3 regions of the Mesorhizobium sp. KACC 23794 genome follow, and region 2 is predicted to be linked to each of the others. Evidence: riboswitches for the same ligand, from Rfam matches in the RefSeq annotation. Region 2 holds a riboswitch; each other region holds the start of a gene.
What was found. A riboswitch is a leader RNA that binds a small molecule or an ion and turns the genes downstream of it on or off. The one in region 2 is predicted to bind cobalamin.
Positions count from the first base shown of each region.

Region 1 (7,734 bases), 2.1 Mb from region 2:
CAGGATGTCGGCCAAGGGTCCTTCGATCCACGGCAGTGGATAGACAACCAGCAGCACGATGCCGGCAGCGATCGCCGCGAGATAGATGATGGGCGGCCATGGCAGCCGGTTGGGAGCGGAGAGGGAAGTGGTCACGGCGCCGGATCCTCCAATCTGTCGTCCTCGGTGAGCGCTGTGCAGACGCCGGCAAGGCCGGTCACCCGCTCGCGCAGTTCCGCGCTGCCGTCGCCCGCCAGCACCTTCTGCAAGTCGCCGCCGGCTTCGAGTTCGCCCAGCATGCAGGCACAATAGCGCGTGCAGAAGTTCTCGTCTCGGCTCTGTTGGCAACTCGCCTGGCAGGAATAGCGGAAGCCGGCCTCGGGTGGTTGGGGTGTTGGAGGGAAGACTTGCGAGAACAGCCAGACGCTGCCGATCAGGACCGGCTGGTGGATCAGGTAGAAGGCGAGGCTGTGTCGGCCGAGGAACCGCAGCGGGCGCGACCAGTGGCCCGGATGGAGCAAGGCAAGGCGCGCCGTCAGGCCGGTATCGATTCCCAGCCGCGCGGCGGCGATGCCGAAAAGCACCGCCCCGAACCAGGGAAACAGCGGTACGTAGTCGTTGGAGCGTGGGTTCGTGGGGGCAAGGCCAACCCACCACAGCGCCGGGTGGCTGAAGAATTCCGCCCGGAAAATCTGGGGCAGCGCGATGACCGCCGCCGCAATGACGACGGTCAGCAGCGCCGGCAGCCGCAGGAAGGCGAGGCCGAGCAGGCTTGACAGCGCGATCTGATGCAGGATGCCGAAGAAGATGAAGGCGCCGGGCATGGCGACATAGGTGACGGCCGAGATCGCCAGCGCCGCGCCCGCGACCATGGCGAAGCGCCGCCAGAAACCCGGCCAGCGGATGCCGCGCGCGTGCGCCAGGACAAGGCTGACGCCGACCAGGAACAGAAAACTCGAGGCGATGCAGCGGGCGAACAGCTTCCAGCCTCCGAAACCGGTCGTGCCGGGAAGCACGTAGCCGAAGAATTCGAGATCCCAGGTGAAGTGGTAGGTCGCCATGGCCAGCAACGCCACGCCGCGCGCCACGTCGAGCCATTCGATGCGCCACGGGCCGGCCGCGGTCTCGGGCTTGGATTGCTGGTCAGGCTGCATGCGGACAGATTCCGTTGCCGGTCGGTCCGCAACGGCTAGCACGGCTGATGGCCGAGGTGAACGGAATTGGGCGGGCCACCCTTTCCCAAGCGCGGGTCCGGGCTCGCGCCGGCCTGTTTTGGCCGGCATCGCCGCGACACGGCCGAACGGGATGCCAAGCCTTTGGACCACAAGCGGTTTCGATTGCGGCCAGCGTCCCCCTGCGACGTCGAATCGTCGGTTTCCTGCTACCGCCAATCCGCTCCGCCTGCGATGTCTCGGGCGGTTTCGCGGGGCGCCGATGGCAACACAGGTCAGGCATCCGATCTGGCTTCCCGCCGTGCGTCCGCCCGGCGCGCGGACCTTTGCGACGCTCTATGCCGCCGAATCCTTCGCCCGCGCCACCGTCTCCAGCGTCATCCCCATCCAGGCCTACGAGATCCTGGCGAGCAAGCAGGGGGTTTCGATCCTCTACACGGTCGTGGCGCTGCTCGGCCTGTCGGCTACGCTGTTCATGCCGATGATCATCGGACTGATATCGCGGCGCTGGGTCTACACGATCGGCACATGTTTCCTGGCGCTGGGCTCGGCGCTGTTCGTCACCCACACGCTGGCGGGGCAGGTCGGCGGCATGCTGCTGCGCGTCATGGGCGCCAGCGCGCTGGCGATCACGCTCAACCTCTACATCATGGACCACATCCGCAAGGCCGACGTGATGCAGTCCGAATCGATGCGCATGGCCTGGTCGATGGTGGCGTGGACCGGCGGCCCGACGCTCGGCGTCTTCCTTTACACCCGCTTCGGCATCCTGGCGCCGCATCTCGTAGTGGTCGCCTTCGCGCTGACGCTGCTTGTACTGTTCTGGTATTTCCGGCTCACAGACAACGCTCAGATTCGGCCGGGCAAGACGCGCGCCGTCAATCCGCTCAGCAATATCGGCCGTTTCGTCGCTCAGCCGCGGCTGAGACTTGCCTGGATCATCGCTTTCGGCCGTTCCTGCTTCTGGACGACCTTCTTCGTCTATGCGCCGATCCTGATGGTGGCGACCGGGCAGGGCGAGCTTGCTGGCGGCCTGCTGGTGTCGGCCGGCAATGCGGTTCTGTTCACGGCGATCTGGTGGGGACGTCTCGGCCGGCGTTTTGGCGCGCGCAACACGATGGCGATGAGCTTCTTCGCGCTGTCGGCGGCGCTCTGGATCGCCGGGCTTTGCGGCGAAGGCTTTCCGCTGGCGGCGGGCCTGCTGCTACTGGTTGCTTCCTTCTTCGCCGTGGCGCTGGATGCGTTGGGCTCGACGCCTTTCATCCGCTCGGTGCGCGCCTATGAGCGGCCTCAGATGACGGCGGTGTATCGGACTTATCTTGACTTTTCCGAACTGCTGCCGCCGCTGGTCTATTCGGTGGTTCTGGCCTTCGGCGGCCTCGGCGCGGTGTTCGCGACGCTGGGCTTCTTCACCGCCGTCTGCGGCCTGATCGTGTGGCGATACCTGCCGAAATCTATGTAGCCGCGCGCCGGTGGGCGTCGCGAACCCAGTCGTGGAAGCGATGCAGGTCGTATTCCTCCGGCATCAGCACGCCCGATCGATGCGGCCGGGCGCGCAGGCCGCGCTGGTTGACCTCGCAGATCGCCGCATCCTCCTCCAGCACCGTCCTGCCGAAGGCGACGATGTTGTCGATACCCTTGGTGGCCTCCGACAGCGCCTCGGGCAGGAACAGCCATTCGGAGGTGAGTTCCGTCTGTTCCGGCCCGAGCGGAACAAGACGGACGGTTCTGACATAGTCGACATGGCCGACGATGAACATCGAGGGCAGGTTCATCGCGTAGTTCTGGCCGGCGGCGCGTTCGCGGTCGCTGAGGCCGGTAAAACGATGCGCCAGCGCCGTGCCGTCCTCCGACCAGCTTTCTGCCCCCTTGCGCAGGCCGCCCGAGAATTGCGGCTCGTCATTGTCGGCGTGCAGCGCCCATTCCGGATCGTCGTGGCGGGCCATGAGGCCGCGCCCGTAGATCGGGACCAGGGCGGACAGATGTTTATGTACGCCGGGGCAATGCAGGCATTCGTTGAAGTTCTCCCAAAAGATTTTCCAGTTGCACTCCATCACCTTGGTCAGCACATGGCCGGTGACCAGATCCTCCAGCGGCCAGTTGCCGAGATCGGCCGATTCGCGATCGAAGGTGGTAGCCGGTATGCCGACGGGTTCGTCCGCAAGGTTGATGAAGACGAAGCCGCGCCAGACGGAAAGAGCGACGGGGTAAAGCGGATAGTCGGCCTTGTCGAAGCCGGCCGGCAGCGATTTCGACGGCACGCGCACGAGGTCGCCGCGCAGCGAATAGGACCAGGCGTGATAGGGGCAAGTCAGCAGCCGCGCCTTCAGCCGGCCTTCCGTCTCGCGGCAAAGCTGCGAGCCGCGATGCCGGCAGGTGTTGTGGAAGGCGCGCAACTCCCCCCGGTCGTCGCGCAGCACCAGGATCTGCTGCGTGCCCAGCGTGAACACCCGGTAGGCGCGGGGGTGCGCAAGGTCGGCCTCGCGGCAGACCATGACCCAGTTGCGATACCAGATCGCATCCATGTCCCGCTCGAATTCAGCCGTGTCCCAGTAGACCGACGACGGCAGGGTCGGTTCGGTCGAGGAAAGGCCGTTGTAAGGATCGCTTTTCGAGGATTCAGGGGTCATCGCGCTCTCCGGTCGTTTGAGCGGACACCTCGCATCGGGCTTTGTCAACAATGCACGGTGCTGATGACGCATTCGGCGCCAAAACCGCCGGGATTTGGTTTGCCGAATACCGCGAGAATACCTATGGTGTCGGCGTCGTCGGTTCCGATGGGAACCAAGAGGGAATGTGGTGCGGGCTGTTTGCCCAATGCCGCGGCTGCCCCCGCAACTGTAAGCGGCGAGCCTACCCCGAATGCCACTGAGGTTTTTCCTCGGGAAGGCGGGGCCAGGCGAGAACCTGCGAGCCAGGAGACCTGCCGGCGACAGGTTTGGATCAAGGGCCCTCGGGTGGAGGGCGGAAGGACATGGAATGAACACGGCTTCGACCTCTCTTGGCGTTCAGGTCTCGGCATCGTCGCGTGCGATGCAACTGGCGCTGGCGGCGCTCCTCGGCATCTTCATCGTTGGCTTCGTTGGCTTCTCGCATGTGGAAGCAGCCCACAACGCGGCTCACGATTATCGCCATTCGATGGCGTTTCCCTGCCACTGACGAGGATTTGACATGAACCTCTTTCGCAACGTCGTGTTCATCGCGGCGATCGCGGGGCTATTGGCAAGCCTCGTGATGGCCGTGATGCAATCCTTTTCCACCGACCCGCTGATCCTGAAGGCGGAAACCTATGAAAATGCCGCCGAACCGGCACACGACCACGGCGCGCCGGCCGCAGACGCCACGGCGCCCGCCGCCAGCGAGGCGGCTCCGGCGGTCGCTGAGCATGAGCATGAAGAGGAAGGCTGGGCTCCGGCCGACGGGTTCGAGCGCTTTTCCTTCAATGTGCTGGCTAATCTGGTCAGCGGCTTCGGTTTTGCCCTGGTCCTGGTTGCCGTTTCGGAATTCGCGGGCGGCATTTCCAGCTGGCGTTCCGGCGTGCTCTGGGGCTTTGCCGGCTTCGCGGTATTCACCTTGGCGCCCGGGCTTGGCCTGCCGCCGGAACTGCCTGCGATGCCGGCTGCCGATCTTGGCGCAAGGCAAGCCTGGTGGATCGCGACCGTTGTCGCGACGGCAGCGGGGCTGGCGCTCATCGCCTTCCGGGGCACGGTGGTTTTGTCGATCATCGGCGTGGCGCTGATCGTCCTGCCGCATGTCGTGGGTGCGCCGCAGCCGGCAAGCCACGAATCACCGATCCCCGCCGACCTGCACCACCAGTTCGTTGTGGCATCCACGGTCACCAACCTGATCTTCTGGGTGCTGCTCGGCGGTCTCGTCGGAGCGATCAGGACGCGGTTCTCCGGCTCCGCGGGTTCGCTGCGCAACCAGCTTGCCTGACAACCGTTCGCTGACCTTCGTTCTCGGCGGCGCGCGCTCTGGCAAGAGTTCGCACGCCGAGACGCTGGTCACAGCCCATCCTTCGCCGTGGATCTATATCGCCACGGCGCAGGCCTATGACGACGAGATGCGGGAGCGCATCGCCCTGCATCGCGCCCGGCGGCTCGACGGTTGGGAGACGGTGGATGCGCCGCTCGATCTCGTCGGCGCGCTGGCGGCGTTGCCGGACGACAGGCCGGTATTGATCGACTGCCTCACGTTATGGCTTTCCAACCATATGCTGGCCGAACATGACGTCGATGCCGAGAGCTGGCGGCTTAGTGATGCGCTTTCGCGCCCGCGTGGCCCCTGGTTCATTGTGTCAAACGAAGTCGGCCTCGGTATCGTGCCGGACAACGCGCTGGCCCGAAGATTTCGCGATGCCGCGGGGCGGCTCAACCAGGCGGTGGCGGCTGTTGCCGGCAGCGTCGTCTTCATGGTCGCCGGACTGCCGATGCGGGTGAAATGAGATGAAGACTGTCGACGACGAGGAAGCGGCCCGCCACAAGGCCAAGATGGCCAAACGCAAGGCCGTGCAGGACGCCGAGGTCGCCGGAAAGACCATCGAGAAGGGCCTTCTGATCGTCAATACCGGCCCCGGCAAGGGCAAGACGACGGCGGCCTTCGGGCTGGCCCTGCGCATGCTCGGCTATGGCAAGCGGGTCGGCGTCGTGCAATTCGTCAAGGGTGCCTGGCATACGGGCGAACGAGCCGCCTTTGCCGCCTTCGGCGACAAGGTCGTCTGGTACTCGATGGGCGAGGGGTTCACCTGGGAAACCCAGGATCTGAAGCGCGACGTGGCGGCGGCCGAAGCCGCGTGGGCCAAGGCGCTCGAACTGATGGCCGATCCGTCGATCAGCCTGATTGTCCTCGACGAACTGAACATCGCGCTGCGCTACGACTATCTCGACCTGGAAACGGTCGTCGCCGCGCTGAAGGACCGGCGCGAGGGGCTGCATGTGATCGTGACCGGCCGCAATGCAAAACCGGCGCTGGTCGATGCCGCCGACCTCGTCACCGAGATGGGCGCGACGAAGCATCATTTCGCTGCGGGCGTGAAGGCGCAGCAAGGGATCGAGTTCTAGCGGCCGGCGTGCGGCCGGTTTTGTAAATAAAATAACGACCTTGGCGCGCGCCGGCTGGAAGCGGCAGCGGTGTGGCGCCGTCAAGATACAGCGGCAGCAGGTCCGACAGGACGATGGCGCCGGGCGCGAGCAGCGCTGGAAGATTGCGACTGAGCACGGCGCCTCTCGTCAGATTCTCGGTATCGTCATAAGTACCCATATCGGCATGGGCCAGCACGACTTTTCCCCGGAACCGCTGCGCCATGGAAGGCAGCGTGTCGACGATGTCGCCCATGACCAGCCTGTCGTCTGGCGGCGTGCAATCGGCGATGCAGTCGACCTCGCGGTCGAAAACGTAGATGTCGCGGTCGGGCAGGTGCTTGCGCAGATGGTCGTAAGTGCGGCCGTGGCCCAGCCCGAGTTCGAAGACGACGCCCGGACGGCCGGCGATTTCGCCGACGGCCCAACCAAGACAGGCGCGCTGCGCTTCCAGCCTGAACAGCAGTTTGTCGAGCCACGTCAGTTGATCCATGGCGATCCGATCAAGCAGTCATGCTGACGGAACAAGATTCACGGCATTCGGTTCCGCTCAAGCGAAAGCCAATCCGTTATCGGGCGCGAATCGGGCAGGGCAACTGCGCCACCTAACCTATTATGATCATTGCCACAGCGACGCCTCCGGTCAGCGCAATCAGCAGCGCATCAGCCGTCCAATAGAGTTGCAGCGCCCTGCGGATATCGACGGCCGTCGCTTCGCGGCGGCCGCCTTCGCCCATGAAGGCGTCGTCGACCATGACGCCGCCATAGGCGCGGGGGCCGTTCAGCGCCAGGCCCAGGGCGCCCGCCATCGCGGCTTCCGGCCAGCCGGCATTGGGCGAGCGGTGTTTTTTGGCGTCGCGCAGAACAGAGCGCCAGGCGGCGCGTGGGTTGGCGCCGGGCACGAGGCATGCGGCCGTCACCAGCAGCATGGCCGTGAGGCGCGAGGCGGGCAGGTTGATGAGATCGTCGAAGCGTGCGGCGGCCCAGCCGAAGGCGAGATATTTGGGACTGCGATGGCCGATCATCGAATCGGCGGTATTGGCGGCCTTGTAGGCGACACCGCCGGCCAGCCCGCCGACGCCGAGCCAGAAGGCCGGCGCGACGATGCCGTCCGAGAAATTCTCCGCGAGGCTTTCGATCGCCGCGCGGCAGACGGCGGCCTCGTCCAGCCTTTCGGGATCGCGGCCGACGATCATCGACACCGCCTTGCGGCCGGCGGAAAGCCCTTCGTGCTCAAGCGCTTCGGCGACCGCCTTGACGTGGCTGGCGAGGCTGCCCTGGGCGAGCAGGCTGCTGGCGACGACGGCGGTGAAAAGGATGCCGAAGGGCAGGGCACCGACCAAGGCTTCCAGCGCACAGGCCATGCCAGCGGGAATGCCGACCAGCAGAATCAAGGCGATGCAGCCGAGAATGCGACGCGCCCGGTCGGTGGCAGCGGGGCGATTGAGCGTCCGGTCGAGCAGAGAGATGAAATGGCCGATCCAGATGACGGGGTGGCCGATTGC
Region 1 covers NZ_CP197465.1:3,195,924-3,203,657, forward strand. The annotation lists gene ACSBOB_RS15605 (methyltransferase family protein) at 1-135, opposite strand, end outside; gene ACSBOB_RS15610 (heparan-alpha-glucosaminide N-acetyltransferase) at 132-1,133, opposite strand; gene ACSBOB_RS15615 (MFS transporter) at 1,414-2,613, shown strand; gene ACSBOB_RS15620 (aromatic ring-hydroxylating oxygenase subunit alpha) at 2,606-3,781, opposite strand; cobalamin riboswitch at 3,904-4,096, shown strand; gene ACSBOB_RS15625 (CbtB domain-containing protein) at 4,131-4,310, shown strand; gene ACSBOB_RS15630 (CbtA family protein) at 4,323-5,087, shown strand; gene cobU (bifunctional adenosylcobinamide kinase/adenosylcobinamide-phosphate guanylyltransferase) at 5,080-5,595, shown strand; gene cobO (cob(I)yrinic acid a,c-diamide adenosyltransferase) at 5,597-6,211, shown strand; gene ACSBOB_RS15645 (class I SAM-dependent methyltransferase) at 6,141-6,722, opposite strand; gene cbiB (adenosylcobinamide-phosphate synthase CbiB) at 6,835-7,734, opposite strand, start outside.
Region 1: another riboswitch for cobalamin. It lies ahead of ACSBOB_RS15625 (CbtB domain-containing protein); the one in region 2 lies ahead of ACSBOB_RS25890 (aromatic ring-hydroxylating oxygenase subunit alpha).

Region 2 (7,734 bases):
GGGACATACGAAGAATTTTGCGTTGCCCTTGGGCTTCGTGCAGACCTCGGCGCCGCGATGCCGGCAGACATTGAGCATGGCGTGGATCGCGCCATCCGCACCGCGCGTCAGGATCACCTGCTCGTCACCGAGCTTGAACAACTCGAAGTCGCCGGCGTTCGGAATGACGCTGGCATGGGCGAGACAGTGCCAATGCCGCCGGAATATGCGTTCCATGTCCCGTTCGAAGATGGTCGGATCCATGTAGAACGGCCGAGCCAGGCCATGCCCGGCGCGGTGCGCGGCGGCCAGCCGGTCGATGGGATCGGCTGGTGGTTCAGTCTGCTGGAGAGGGACGATGCTCATGGCTGCGACCTGTCTGGTTGTCTCAGAGACTTGAAATCGGCCTTGGCCAATCGGCATCGCCCGCCACCGCGACGAGCAGGGTGCGCAGATGACGGACATCTGGGTGCAGGAACAGGGCGGAGCGGTCGATGATCTCGATCTGGTAACGCGCCGCGGCCTCCAGGCAGTCGTCCGGCGGCACCGACATCAGCCAGTCGATGAACACTTCCTCCGGCGGCGGCAGCGGCGATATCGCCGCCATCTTCCTTGCGTCGATCAGATGGGTCGGCATCGCCGTCCCGTAACCGTCGCGCGCGGTCATGCCTCGATCTCCACGGGCGACAACGGCCGGGAACAACAGGCAAGCACATAGCCGCCGGCGATCTCTTGCGCGCTGATGCCGCCATTGTGGCGCATGTCGACATCGCCGGCGCGCTTCAGCACCTTGCAGGTGCCGCAGATGCCGGACTCGCAGGCGGCCGGAATGCGAACGCCCGCCGCACGCGCCGTCTCCAGGATGGTCTGGCCGGGCATGCACGCGATCTGCTCTTCGGAGCCGAGGAAACTGACCATCAGCCCGGCAGCCGTGCCATCGAGCGAGATGTCCGGCGCCTGCTTGTGGACCGCTTCGGCGATCGACGTCGCGCCAAAGCTTTCCTGGTGGTAGCGGCCCATATCGAAGCCTTCGGCCCGCACGATGGTGCTCACCGCTTTCATGAAGGGTTCGGGACCGCAGCAAAAAATCTCGCGGCTCATGAAGTCCGGGACCAGGAGCGCGAACTTGTGGCGGTCGATGCGGCCCATCAGGCCGCCCCACGGCGCGGCTGCCGACCGCGCTTCCGGGAGGAACCCAAGCGACAGGTTCGGCATGCGACGGGCATACATTTCGAGTTCGTCCCGGAAGATGATCTCCTCCGGCCGGCGCGAGGAATTGAGGAACGCGATGTCCGCGCCCGGATCGCAGTCGGACAGCCAGCGCAGCATCGACATCATGGGGGTGATGCCCGAGCCGGCGGAGATGAAGAGGTATTTTTTCGCCGGATTGCGGGCTAGCGTGAAATGCCCGCTCGGCCCGTAGGCGCGAACGCGCGAGCCGGGCCTGACGTTCTCGAACATCCAGCGCGTGCCGATGCTGGTCGGCTGCGCCTTGACGGTGATCGAGATCGAATACGGCCGCGAGGGCGAGGATGAAACCGTGTAGGTGCGGTGGAGGTCGCCACCTTTGGCCCGCAATTCCACGGTGATGAACTGTCCGGGCATGTAGCGGAACCAGCCGCCGCCCTCGACGACGAAGGTGAATGTCTTCACGTCGGCCGCCTCGTCGATGACGCTGGTGCAGACAAGCATCTGCCTGGCCGAGTTCCACGGCTTCATCTCGTCGAGCGGCAGCGGCACGGGCACGGTGCCGGTGACAATCATGTTCATGGCAAGCGGCCTCGGATCAGGCGACGAAGCGCAGCGCCGGGCGGTCGCCCTCGGTCAGCCGGCCTTCCATGAAACTCGAATACCATTCGACGAACTGGGCGACGCCGCCCTCGTGGATTTCCGAATAGGGGCCGGGCTCGTATGCGGGCGAATGGATGCCGCGCGCATTCTCCTCGACGATCTGGCGGTCCTGGTCGTTCGTCTCGGTCCAGACATGGGTCAGTTCGTCAAGACGGTAGTCGATGCCTTCGACAGCGTCCTTGTGGACGAGCCATTTGGTTGTTACCGCCGTTTCCGTCGCGCTGATCGGCATGACCCGGAACGTGATCGCGTGGTCCGACAGAACGTGGTTCCACGTGGTCGGATAGTGGTAGAGAAGCAGGGAGCCGATCCGGTCCATGTTCACATTGTCGGACAGGCGCATCTGAACGGCCTTGCGGCCTGAAATCGTGTAGCTGACCGCCTCGCGAAGCAGCGGCACGCGCGTTGCACGGTATTGGCCGCGGTCATCGATGACGAAGGCGCTGGGCAAGCCGGCGGCTTCGCACTTCTGCCAATGCGCCGCGATTTCAGGATCTTCTTTTGCGCCGTCGATGCCGGTAACGGTCGGTGCTTCCGGGAACGTCTTGCAAAGCTCCGGGTGGTTTCCCGCGCAGTGGTAGCATTCGCGGTTGTTTTCCCAGACGAGCTTCCAGTTGCCCTTCTCGATGATCGTGCTCTCGTAGGCGACCTTCGCGTCGCGCAGACGGTGCGGCAGGAAGTAGGGTTCCATCATCGCCCGGAACGGCGCGAAATCCATCGGCTGGGCGGCGAGGCAGATGAAGATGTAACCGCCGGCGCTCTCGCAGGCGACCTGCTTCAGCCCAAACGTCGACGTGTCGAAATTTTCGCCCATCTGGCGCGCGAACAGCAGCGAGCCGTCGAGGTCATAGGTCCATTGATGGTACGGACAGACGAGCTTGGCCGCACTGCCGCGATGTTCGAGGCAGACGCGGGAGCCGCGATGGCGACAGGAATTGTGCAGCGCGTTGATGCTGCCGTCGTTGCCGCGCACCAGCACGACGGCATAGGCGCCGACCTGAACAGTGAAGTAGTTGCCCGGGCTTGGGATTTCGCAGTCATGGCCGACGAACAGCCAGTCCCTGTACCAGATGTGCTCGAGGTCGAGCTGATGGTATGCCGGGTCGATATAGAATGCCTGGTCGAGACTGTAGCCGGCCTTGCGGTTGCGCAGCCGCGAGAGCATTTCGTTGCGTATGTCCATGTCCGTCCTCGCAAAGCAAAGGACTGAACTTGGTGGTGCTTGAGGATAGATGGCTGCGGGAAGGGTGGCCTGACCCGACCGCAACGCTCTCCCCCTTGACCGCCCACCGCGATCAGTCGAGTTCAAATGGTTCGAGGCTGGTTTCCGGACTCCGAAGCTGTCCTTGCGGGACCTTTCCGACACCTTCCCAAGCCATTCCCGGCCCAGTGGTATCCCGTCGGAATCTTCGCTTCGCTACCGTTGCGGGGGCAGCGCCGGCATCAAACCGGCTTCCCAATTATCCCTTCGGCCAATTCACCGAAGAGCACCTTGAACGATGTGATCTAACCACCGCCGCGCGAGTCCCGTCCATACGAAAGCGACACGAGCCGGGCGTAAAGACGACAAGGCGAGAGTCGTTGGCCGTGCATCCTATTTTGGGGCGGAATACCTCGGGAACGGTTCCTGAATGAATTAAGATTGATATCGACGTTGGCTTTAACGACAGCGGTGATTGTCATTCGAGCGGAACGAAATGAGTATCCGAGCACACACTGTACCTAAATTCCTTTTGGCCGGCTTTGCATCGCCCGAAACGACCATCGGCCACGAGCCATCCATATGGATCGCATCGCTGAAGACCGGAGAGATCAGTCGCCGTTCACCCAAAAATGTCTCGATCGTTCGAGGCTTCTATGACGGCCCCGGCGGCTTTTCGGGCACCGATGCCTCAGTCGAAGTCCATTTGGCAAAAATTGAACGTGAGGCAGCCAAAGCGATCAGACGAATGGCTTTGGAAGGAGAAGAAACCTCAGTCGTTCCTCAACAGGTTTGGCGATTCGTCGCGTGGCAAGCAGCACGTACACCCGGCTTCATAGAAATCGTCGAGCGCGCAGCGAACGAACTTTGGGATACGACGGCTGTCGAATCACCTCCTATTGGCTTCGAAAAAGTTTCAGATCGGCAGTGTCCCCTGAGCGTTGAAGCCCCGGAGGCCGGAGAACTTCGCCAAGTAGACAGCGAAGAAGAATTTCACCAACTACTCCGCAAAGGCTGGAAGTGGAAGCTGCGTAGCGAAGATCGCTTAGAAGCAATACATATGCAGGCATGGTACTTTCAGGTTCGGCACTTCCCTCGACTGTCTTGGCTCAAGCTGACCGCTCCCAAGGGTGAATGCTTTATCATCAGCGATCGCGGTGCTGCATGGATGGTTGATGGATATGCAAATACTCCACCCTCCGCCCTGAGGGACCGAACCGCTCAAATCGTCGCGCCTCTAACTCCGAAAATCGCCCTCGTTGGACGTTACGGAAACCTTCCGCTCAATGTCACCCCGCGAGCAGTGAACCGCTTCGTTGCTTTCGCAAGCGACGCTTGGATTGCTGGTCCCAATCGTGAAGTTTTGGAACAGGCCCTCTCGGATAGAAGAACGACAGACGCGCTGACGCATTGAGGAATGGCAGTCCTCATATCAAAGTCAGAGCTTCTACTCCGCCGCTTCCGCGAAGGGCGTCGGCACGTAGTTCAGGATAGGACCGAGCCAGCGTTCCACGTCCTCGACCGGCATATCCTTGCGCCGCGCGTAATCCTCGACCTGGTCGCGCTCGACCTTGGCGACGCCGAAATAATAACTCTCCGGATGCGACAGGTAGATGCCGGATACCGATGAGCCCGGCCACATTGCCATGCTTTCCGTCAGGCTGACGCCAGCGTTCCGCTCGGCATCCAGCAGCCGGAACAGCGTGACCTTCTCCGTGTGGTCGGGCTGGGCCGGGTAGCCGGGCGCCGGGCGGATGCCCTGATAGGGTTCCCCGATCAGTTCGTCCGGCGACAGGTTCTCGTCCGGCGCGTAGCCCCAGAAATCCTTGCGCACCTTCTCATGCAATCGCTCGGCGAAGGCTTCCGCAAAACGATCGGCCAGCGCCTTGACCATGATGGAGGAATAGTCGTCGTTGGCGCGCTCGAAACGCTCGGCGATGGCGACTTCCTCTATGCCGGCGGTAACGACGAACCCGCCGACATAGTCCGGCTGGCCGCTCTCGACCGGCGCGACGAAATCCGACAACGCGACATTGGGTTTGCCATCACGCTTCGCCAATTGCTGGCGCAGCGTGAACAAAGTGCCGAGTTCACCGGTGCGGCTCTCGTCGGTGAACAGCCGGATGTCGTCGCCCGCGGTATTGGCCGGCCAGAATCCGATGACGCCCTTCGGCGCGAACCATTTTTCGGCGATGATCTTCGCAAGCATCGCCTGCGCGTCCTCGAAGAGCTGGCGCGCGGCTGCTCCCTGCTTCTCGTCTTCGAGGATTTTCGGATAACGGCCCTTCAACTCCCAGGTCTGGAAGAAAGGCGTCCAGTCGATGTAGCGGGCAAGCTCCGCCAGGTCCCAGGTCTGAAACACCTTCGTGCCGAGGAACGCCGGTTTTGGCGGCTGGTAATTCGCCCAGTCGATCCTGTGCGCATTCGCGCGCGCCTTGGCGAGCGGCAGCCGCAATTTATCGGCTTCCGAGCGGTGATGCGCTTCCGTCACCTTCCTGTATTCGGTGCGCACGGTCTCGATGTAGCCGTCTTTCGCCTCCTTCGACAGCAAGGCCGAGACCACCCCGACCGCGCGGCTGGCGTCGTTGACATAGACGGTCTGCCCTTTGGCGTAGCGCGGATGGATTTTAACCGCCGTGTGAACGCGGCTGGTGGTGGCACCGCCGATCAGCAGCGGGATGTCGAAGCCTTCGCGCTCCATCTCGGCGGCGACATGGCACATCTCGTCGAGCGACGGCGTGATGAGGCCGGACAGGCCAATGATATCGACCTTCTCGTCCTTCGCCGTCTGCAGGATCTTGGTCGCCGGCACCATGACGCCGAGATCGATGATCTCGTAATTGTTGCAGGCAAGCACAACACCGACGATGTTCTTGCCGATGTCGTGGACGTCGCCCTTGACGGTGGCCATCAGGATCTTGCCGGCCGTCTTGCGCTCGCCATTGTCGATGCCGTTGGCCGCGTTGGCGAGCTTTTCCGCTTCCATGTGCGGCAGCAGGCCGGCGACCGCCTGCTTCATGACGCGCGCCGACTTCACCACCTGCGGCAGGAACATCTTTCCCGCGCCGAACAGGTCGCCGACGACGTTCATGCCGGCCATTAGGGGGCCTTCGATGACGTGCAACGGCCGCTCGGCCCTCAGCCGCGCCTCGTCGGTGTCGGCGTCGATGAATTCGGTGATGCCGTTGACGAGGGCATGGCTGATGCGTTGTTCGACCGGCCAGTCACGCCATGCAAGATCGCGCTCCTTCGCCTCCTTGCCCGCAGTTCCCTTGAAACGCTCGGCAATCTCCAGCATGCGTTCGGTTGCCGTGCCGCCGACCTTGGGAACGCGGTTGAGCACGACATCTTCGCAGGCCTCGCGCAGCTCCGGCTCAATCGTGTCATAGACGGCGAGCTGCCCGGCATTGACGATGCCCATGTCCATGCCGCGCTGGATGGCGTGGTAGAGGAACACGGCGTGCATCGCCTCGCGCACCGGCTCGTTGCCGCGGAACGAGAAGGAGAGGTTCGAGACGCCGCCGGATATGTGGACATGCGGCAGTGTCGAGGTGATCTCGCCCGTCGCCTCGATGAAGTCGACGCCGTAATTGTCGTGTTCCTCGATACCGGTGGCCACGGCAAAGACGTTCGGGTCGAAGATGATGTCTTCCGGCGCGAAGCCGGCCTGTTCGGTCAAAAGCCTGTAGGCGCGGGTGCAGATCTCGACTTTTCGCACCTTGGTATCGGCCTGCCCCTGTTCGTCGAAGGCCATGACGACAACGGCCGCACCATACATGCGGCATAGCTTCGCGTGATGAAGGAAGGCCTCCTCGCCTTCCTTCATCGAGATGGAATTGACGATCGGTTTGCCCTGCACGCATTTCAGGCCGGCCTCGATCACTTCCCATTTCGAGGAGTCGATCATTACCGGCACACGGGCGATATCCGGCTCGGCGGCGATCAGGTTCAAATACTCGACCATCGCCTTCTTCGAGTCGATCAGGCCCTCATCCATGTTGATGTCGATGATTTGTGCACCATTCGCCACCTGATCGCGGGCGACGTCGAGAGCGGCGGCATAATCGCCGGCGGTGATCAGCTTCCTGAATTTGGCCGAACCGGTGACGTTGGTGCGTTCGCCGACATTGACGAAGGGAATCTCCTTGGTGAGTGCAAACGGCTCCAGTCCGGAAAGCTGCATCAAAGGCTTGTGTTCGGCCGGCTGGCGAGGAGCGTGCTGCCTGACGGCGTCTGCGATGGCGCGGATATGGTCCGGCGTCGAGCCGCAGCAACCGCCGACGACGTTGACCAGACCCTCGCGTGCGAAATCCTCGACCTGGGCGGCCATGAATTCCGGACTTTCGTCATACTGGCCGAAAGCGTTTGGCAGGCCGGCATTGGGATAGGCGCATATGAAGGTGTCCGCGACACCGGAAAGCTCGGCCAGATGCGGGCGCATGGCGGCGGCGCCCAGCGCGCAGTTCAAGCCGACCGTGAAAGGTTTTGCATGGCGGATGGAATTCCAGAACGCCGTCGGTGTCTGGCCCGACAGCGTGCGGCCGGACAGGTCGGTGATCGTGCCGGAAATCATCACGGGCAGCCAGATGCTCTTCTCCGCGAATATCTCCTCGGCCGCGAAGATCGCCGCCTTGGCATTCAGCGTGTCGAAGATCGTCTCGATCAGGATGATATCCGAGCCGCCATCGATCAGCCCACGCAAC
Region 2 covers NZ_CP197465.1:5,274,128-5,281,861, reverse strand. The annotation lists gene ACSBOB_RS25905 (aromatic ring-hydroxylating oxygenase subunit alpha) at 1-345, opposite strand, end outside; gene ACSBOB_RS25900 (hypothetical protein) at 368-646, opposite strand; gene ACSBOB_RS25895 (2Fe-2S iron-sulfur cluster-binding protein) at 643-1,749, opposite strand; gene ACSBOB_RS25890 (aromatic ring-hydroxylating oxygenase subunit alpha) at 1,766-3,013, opposite strand; cobalamin riboswitch at 3,132-3,340, opposite strand; gene ACSBOB_RS25885 (DUF4238 domain-containing protein) at 3,528-4,445, shown strand; gene metH (methionine synthase) at 4,479-7,734, opposite strand, start outside.

Region 3 (7,734 bases), 2.1 Mb from region 2:
CCCCGAAACCCCCACCCCGCCCTGCGGGCGACCCTCCCCACAAAGGGGAGGGTGAGGGCGCAGCATCTTCAGCCGCATCGCCCCATGCTGCCTCGACCACAGCCATCGCCTCGACCGGCAAACCGGCCACCATCCTCCGATAGTCTTCCAGTTCCAGCCCTTGGCCCGGGCGTTCCAGCAAATCCAGCAATGCGCGCGATGATTCGGGGATCGAATCAACATAATATCCGGCGTTCTTCAGGTCGTGCAGCATGGCGAGCACGCTGGCCGGCACGTCCAGCCCGACCGCGTAGCCGGTGCGGCCCGGCGCGGACGGATAATCGGGGAGGAGTATTGCCAACCGCCTTTCATCACGCGGCGTGGTGGCCATCCGCAGGAACGCGGCGATGCGCGCCGCGACCTGTTTTATGCGATCCGGCTCCGGGCCGTTGATTTGCGCGGTGAAACCGAGCGCCTGGTCGGCGGCACTTTGCGCCTTGAACGAAATCGCGCCGGCGAGGATGCGGCCGTCGAGTTCGGGCATGACGACATGCATGGCAAGGTCGGCCGGCGCCAGGCCGCGCGGGTTCTTCTCCCACGCCTCGCGGCGCGTCGTCGCCACGATGACTTGGAACACCGGAACGCCGGCACGGTCGAACACCGTCTCGGCGCCCGGCTCCGCTCCGGTGGCGAAGGCGGTGGCGGTGATGATGGCGGCGGGATTCAGGTCGGCGATGACTGCCTCGACGAAGGCGAGCGAGTCTTTGTCCTTGAGGCTGGAGACGAAGATCGGAACCGGATGGATGTTCTGTGCCTCAAGGGCTTCGCAGAGCGCGTCGATCGGCGCGACGTCGTCGGCGAGCAGCATGGAGCGGTAGAAGAGGATGGGGACGACGGGTGCGGCTTTCCCCTCCCCTTTGAGGGGAGGGTGGCCCGAAGGGCCGGGTGGGGTCGCCTCCGCAGTGCTCGATGTCCTCTTGTGCCACTTATGCCGAGCGCTTCCTTGACCAACCCCCTCTATCGGCTTCGCCGACATCTCCCCCTCAAGGGGGGAGAGAACGCCGCGCCTGACGATCTCCCGCTTAGGACAGTAGAACCCAGCTTTCGGGACCGGGGACAGCGATGCCGATGCCCTGTCTTCGCCCCGCGCCAGTCCCGCAAGTCGCCCGGCGAGCGCGTCCATATTGCTCGGCCCGCCTTCGCGGAAGAAGGCCAGCAGGTCGTCGAGTTCCGGCCGAGACAAGGTCGAGCATTCGACCAGCCGCTCGTCCTGTTCCCGGCATTCGCCGGGCAGCATCACCAGCCGGATGTTTTTTGCGCGGGCGAGTGCGGCAAGTTGGTCGCAGCCGTAGCGCCACCAGTCGTAGCCGCCGAGGATGCGCACGAGGATTACCTTGGCGTGTGCCGCGACCTTGTCCAGCCAGAGGTCGACCGACATCGGATGGCGCAGGTCCCGCAGCGCCGCCAGCCGCATCGACGGCAGGTTTTCGCCGCCGCGCCGCCAGGCGGAAGCGAGTGCGGCAAGGTCGCTGTCGGTGAAGGAGAGCGCCACGACATCGGCCGGCGATTGCGCCAGGTCGACCGGCTCGACCAGATCGTCGAGCGAGGCGGATGTCGTGGGCAGGATGTGCATGATCCTGCCTAGTGCTGGAAGTTCGGAAGTTTGCTGCGCTCTACGTCGCCCCCCTCTGTCCTGCCGGACATCTCCCCCGCTTGGGGGGAGATCGGCAGTTTCGGCGACACAGACCTTCCTGCAAGGGTGGCGATTGGCGAAGCCAAAGCGGCCGGGGCAATCTCCTCCCAAGCGGGGGAGATGTCCGGCAGGACAGAGGGGGGCAACGTAGGGCGCAAGCGCTTCATTGAATTCCGATCGGCTATCCCAGCAAAATCCGTTCCACTTTCCCCCGATCGAGCCCTTTTAGCCCGATCACCACCAGCCGCGAACGGCGGTCGTCGGCGGTCGTCCAGGCGCGGTCGTAGTAATGATTGACGCGCGGGCCGACGGCTTGCACCAGCAGCCGCATCGGCTTGCCCTCGACCTGGATGAAACCCTTCATGCGCAGCACGTTCTCGCTTTCGGCGGCGGCCGAGATGCGGCCGGCGAGCTGCTCGGCATCGGTGATGTTCGGCAGTTCGACGATGAAGGAATCGAAATCGTCGTGCTCGTGGTCGAGTTCGTCGTCGTGGTGGGTTTTCCTGTTCTCGATGTCGTCCTCGACAGCCAGCCCAAGCCCGAGCAGCACGGAAGGGTCGACGCGGCCCTGTGCCGTCGGCACGATTTTCACGGCGCGGGAAAGATGCTCGGCAATCAGTCCGTTTGCCTTGCCAGCCGCCTCTGCATTCATGAGGTCGCTCTTCGAAAGAATCACCAGATCGGCGCAAGCCAACTGATCCTCAAAAACTTCCTCGACCGGATCGTCGTGGTCGAGCGTGGAGTCGGCGGCACGCTGGGCGGCGAGCGCGTCCATGTCGTTGGCGACTTTTCCGGCTGCAAGTGCCGGACCGTCGACGACCGCGATCACGCCGTCCACCGTCACGCGGCTCTTGACGCTCGGCCACTGGAACGCCTGCACCAGCGGCTTCGGCAGAGCGAGCCCGGAAGTCTCGATGATGATGTGGTCGACCTTCGGCTCCATGGCGAGGATCTTGTCCAGCGCCGGCACGAAATCGTCGGCGACCGTGCAGCACAGGCAGCCGTTGGCCAGTTCGATGATGTTCTCCTCCGGACACGCCTCGACGCCGCAGCCCTTCAAGATCTCGCCGTCGATGCCGATGTCGCCGAATTCGTTGACGATCAGCGCCAGTCGCCGTCCGCCGGCGTTCTCCAGGATGTGGCGGATCATCGTCGTCTTGCCGGCGCCGAGGAAGCCGGTGACGACGGTGCAGGGGGTCCTGGCAAGCAAGGCGGTCATGAAAAATCCTTCAGCAGGGAAGCGGGCGGGATGCGGGCGACGAGCCCGCGCTTGAGACAGTCGGGGCGGCCGCGCCAGGGAAGCAGGCCGTCCTGCGACGCGGCAAACAGTTTTGCGCCGGCGATCAGGTCCGGACCGTTGTCGACGCTGAGGTCGCCGAAGACGTAGCTCCAGCAGTTTTCGCGCAGCATGACGGCGCTGAGGCGGCGTTTGCAATTGCCGAGGCATTCGATCTGGCGGACGGCGACGCCGGCACCCCGCGCCATCTCGCGCACCCGGTCGCCGAGAATTTCGCCGGGACGGGGGCGGACGTCCGAGCCGGTCTCGTCACGGCAGGACGAGCAGACGACCAGCGTCACGCCGGTGTCGGCGGATGGCTCGGCAGTCGTCGCCGCGGAGAAGGCGGTTTGGTCCAAACGATACTCCTTGCCCGGGTCACCCGCCGGACAGTCGGATTGATCTGATGACGGCAGGTCTCCTGGCTCACGGCTCTTCCGCCTGACGCCGCCTTCCCGGATTTCTCCAGTGGCCTTCGGCGCGGGCTGACCGCCTACAGTTGCGGGGACAGCTACGGATTTGGGCGAAACCCGCACCGTATTCCCTCTTAGCCCTTCCAGCGAAGCGCAAGGAACAGTTTACTTTCTTTCCGCAGGATCGTCGCAACGCTTCAAGGTTGGCGCGAGCGGAAAAAAGTAAACTGTCCCCGGCATCCGCCGGTCGGGACCGTCACATGCGGTTTACGCCCCGGCCACGGAGCCTGTCAACGCGCCGGAACCGGGCAGAGTATCGGCCAGCGCCGGGCCTAGATCGCCGGCAGGGGTAACTTCGATCCGCTCCAGGCCGAGCCAGCCGCGCATAAGCTCGATCTCGGCAGCGAGTTCGGCAGCCGTATGCGGCGGTGCGCCGGGCTGGGCATAGGCGGCGAGCACACGCAACACGCCGGCAGGGCGGTCGGCCTTCATGTCGACACGCCCGACAATGGTGTCCCCGAGCAGGAAGGGCAGCACGTAATAACCGAACTGCCGCTTTTCGGCCGGCGTATAGATCTCGATGCGATAGTGGAAGTCGAACAGCCGCTCGGAGCGGGCGCGCTCCCATACGAGCGGATCGAACGGCGCCAGCAGCGCGCGCGCCTCGACTTTTCGTGGCAGCCGTGCGCCGGTGAACAGATAGGCCTGGTTTTTCCAGCCCTCGACCGAGACCGGCAGCAGGTCGCCCGATTCGACCAGTTCCTCCAAGCGACCTTTCATGTCGGCCGGCGACAGGCGAAAATAGTCGCGCAGGTCGGAATAGGTGGCGATGCCGAGCGCACGGGCGGACATCAGCAACAGTTGCCGATGCGCGTCGGCGGCCGGGACGTCGGGCCGATCGAAGATTTCCCTGGGCAGCACGCGCTCCGGCAGGTCGTAGAGCCGCTCGAAACCACGGCGCGAGGCGGTCGTCACCTTGCCGGCCCAGAACAGCCATTCGAAGGCATGCTTCTCGTCGCTCCAACCCCACCAGCCGCCCTTGCCCTTGGCGCCGTCTATGTCGGAGGCGGCGATCGGGCCGTCGTCGGCGATGCGCTTGTGGATGGCATCGATCAGGCCGCGATTGGACCCGGCCCATCTGGCGAGGCCAAGATACATCTCCTCGTCGCGGCTCGCGCGCTCCATGCGCCAGCGCATCAGCGGCCAGCTTTCCAGCGGCAGCAGCGAGGCCTCGTGCGCCCAGTATTCGAACAGCGCGCGTTTTTTCCCCGGCGCGGCGGCATCGTCCAGCAGCGACATCGGGTAGGGGCCAAGCCGCGAGAACAGGGGCATGTAATGGGCGCGCACCACGGCGCTGACGGAGTCGATCTGCAGCAGGCCCAGCCGGTCGAGCGTTTTCGCCAGATGCCGGCGCGTGATCGGCCCGTCCGGGCGCGGATCGGCAAGGCCCTGCGCGGCGATGGCGATGCGGCGGGCAAGGGCGAGCGAGATCTTTTCCTTCATCTGCATTCCGGCGGTGTTTGTTGGTGTTTGTCGGAGCATTTTCTGGCGCTGCACCATATGGACGGGGTGCCGGGCACTCGTCCACTGGCCCGCGTCATCATCCTGACAGCATATGTGGTTGATACATGCCGCGAATTCGCCAAGGTTCGGCTTGCTTCGCCCCAGCGCCTGCGCTAACCCTCGCCGCATCGCAGCAAGGTTTCGGGCACTGGCCGAACGGGTCAGACTGTCGCGGTCCCAGCCTCCCGTTCCGTGCTATGATCGGACCAGTCAGGATCGCAAACGGAAGGCCGGAGCATGGACGGGCTACTCAGCTCATATCTCCCCGTCGTGATATTTCTCGCCGTGTCGATCGCTATTCCCGTCGCGCTGGTGGTTGCGCCCTATCTGGTCGCCCACCGCAATCCCGATCCGGAAAAGCTTTCGGCCTATGAGTGCGGGTTCAATTCGTTCGACGATGCGCGCATGAAGTTCGACATCCGCTTCTACCTCGTCTCCATCCTGTTCATCATCTTCGACCTTGAAGTCGCCTTCCTGTTCCCGTGGGCGGTGTCGTTCGGCCAGATCGGCATGCTCGGCTTCTGGTCGATGATGATCTTCCTCGCCGTGTTGACCATCGGCTTCGTCTACGAGTGGAAAAAAGGAGCGTTGGAATGGGATTGAACGACGCTTCCGCCACGCTCGTTGCGCCGAGGCCGAAGGGCATCATCGATCCGAACACCGGCAAGCCGATCGGCTCGGATGACGCTTTCTTCGGCGAGCTCAACAACGAGCTTTCCGACAAGGGTTTTATCGTCACCTCGTCCGAGGCGCTGATCACCTGGGCGCGAACCGGCTCGCTGATGTGGATGACCTTTGGTCTCGCGTGCTGCGCTGTCGAGATGATGCACATCTCGATGCCGCGCTACGATGCCGAGCGCTTCGGCATCGCGCCGCGCGCCTCGCCGCGCCAGTCGGACGTGATGATCGTCGCCGGCACGCTGACCAACAAGATGGCCCCGGCGTTGCGCAAGGTCTACGACCAGATGCCCGAGCCGCGCTACGTCATCTCCATGGGCTCCTGCGCCAATGGCGGCGGCTATTACCACTATTCCTATTCGGTGGTGCGCGGCTGCGACCGCGTGGTGCCGGTCGACATCTATGTGCCGGGCTGTCCGCCGACGGCGGAAGCCCTGCTCTACGGCATCCTGCTGCTGCAGAAGAAGATTCGCCGCACCGGCACGATCGAACGGTGACGTGATGGCTGAACCTAAGGACCTCGTTGTTCATCTCCTTCGCGAAATTCAGGCGGACCTCTCCGCGTTTCGCAAGGAGAGCGACGAACGGTTCTCCAAGCTTGAAGCGGGTCAAAAGAATCTGCGGCTGGCGATGGCTGGCGAGACCGTGCTGAGCCGGATGCTCATCGGAGAATATGAGGAGCGGATCGAGGCTCTCGAAAAGAAGGTCGAGAGCCTGGGGCGTGCAAAATGAATCTGAACTCGAACTCCACCGCTGCAAAACTTCGTCATTTGGGGGGCAGGCATTTACGCCCCGACGCCTATTTGAGGGCGCTGACGAAGCTCGCCGATATCGACATCGGCGCGTCTGTTGCTGATGGCTATCTCGCCGAGATCGATCGTGTCGCCGAATTGCGTGGTCGGATTGCCATCTTGGAGCGCAAGATAGAGTATTTGGAGGCTCACAAGTGAGCGAAGCCCTCAACGATCTCTCGGCTTATCTCTCCGAAAAGCTTGGCGGGCGGCTGGACAAGGCCGTTGTCGCTTATGGCGAACTGACGCTGTCGGTCGAGGCGGCTAACATCGTCGACGTGCTGTCGTTCCTGAAGAACGACGTGCAGTGCCAATTCGTGTCGTTCATCGACATCTGCGGCGCCGACTATCCGTCGCGGGCAAAACGCTTCGACGTGGTCTATCATCTCCTGTCGCCGCGCCAGAACATTCGCATCCGCGTGAAGCTTCAGGCCGACGAGGACACGATGGTGCCCTCCGCCACGAGCGTCTATCCCGGCGCCGACTGGTTCGAGCGCGAGGCCTACGACCTCTACGGCATCCTGTTCTCCGACCATCCGGACCTGCGCCGCATCCTCACAGACTACGGTTTCGAGGGGCACCCGCTGCGCAAGGACTTTCCGCTGACCGGTTTCGTCGAGGTGCGCTACGACGACGAAGCCAAGCGGGTGGTCTACGAGCCGGTGGAGCTCAAGCAGGAATTCCGCAATTTCGATTTCATGTCGCCATGGGAAGGCACGGACTACGTGCTGCCGGGTGATGAGAAGGCGAAGCAGTGAACGGTGAATGGTGAATGGTGAATGGGCGACAAGCCAGACCAGATACGCGACTATCGCGATCTGATCGTCTGGAAGGAGGCGATGGAAATCGCCCGTCTGGTCTATTTGCTCACCCGAGAGTTTCCTCGGGAAGAGGCGTTTGGCTTGACCTCTCAGATGAGACGTTCGGCGTCCTCCATTCCAGCCAATATCGCGGAAGGATTCGGCCGTGCGCAACGGCGGACATTCATTCAGTTTTTGAGGATCGCTCAAGGATCGCTCAAGGAATTGGAGACTCACGCAATTTTGGCCAATCAGGTGGGGCTCCTACCAACCGATCGGTTCGAGGATTTGTTTTCACGGTGCCAGCGACTAGGAAGGCGACTCGTCCAGTACGTACGGTCGCTAAGCGAGGCTCAGCAGTGACCATTCACCATTCACCATTCACCATTCACTGCGGAGCGTTCCGTGGCTGAAACCTCCGTCCGCAACTTCAACATCAATTTTGGGCCGCAACACCCTGCTGCACATGGCGTTCTGCGTCTCGTGCTGGAACTGGACGGCGAGGTCGTCGACCGGGTCGATCCGCATATCGGCCTTTTGC
Region 3 covers NZ_CP197465.1:3,154,655-3,162,388, forward strand. The annotation lists gene cobN (cobaltochelatase subunit CobN) at 1-1,612, opposite strand, end outside; gene cobW (cobalamin biosynthesis protein CobW) at 1,854-2,891, opposite strand; gene ACSBOB_RS15405 (DUF1636 family protein) at 2,888-3,307, opposite strand; cobalamin riboswitch at 3,343-3,540, opposite strand; gene ACSBOB_RS15410 (winged helix-turn-helix domain-containing protein) at 3,629-4,864, opposite strand; gene ACSBOB_RS15415 (NADH-quinone oxidoreductase subunit A) at 5,162-5,527, shown strand; gene ACSBOB_RS15420 (NuoB/complex I 20 kDa subunit family protein) at 5,518-6,099, shown strand; gene ACSBOB_RS15425 (hypothetical protein) at 6,104-6,334, shown strand; gene ACSBOB_RS15430 (hypothetical protein) at 6,331-6,552, shown strand; gene ACSBOB_RS15435 (NADH-quinone oxidoreductase subunit C) at 6,549-7,151, shown strand; gene ACSBOB_RS15440 (four helix bundle protein) at 7,173-7,556, shown strand; gene ACSBOB_RS15445 (NADH-quinone oxidoreductase subunit D) at 7,599-7,734, shown strand, end outside.
Region 3: another riboswitch for cobalamin. It lies ahead of ACSBOB_RS15405 (DUF1636 family protein); the one in region 2 lies ahead of ACSBOB_RS25890 (aromatic ring-hydroxylating oxygenase subunit alpha).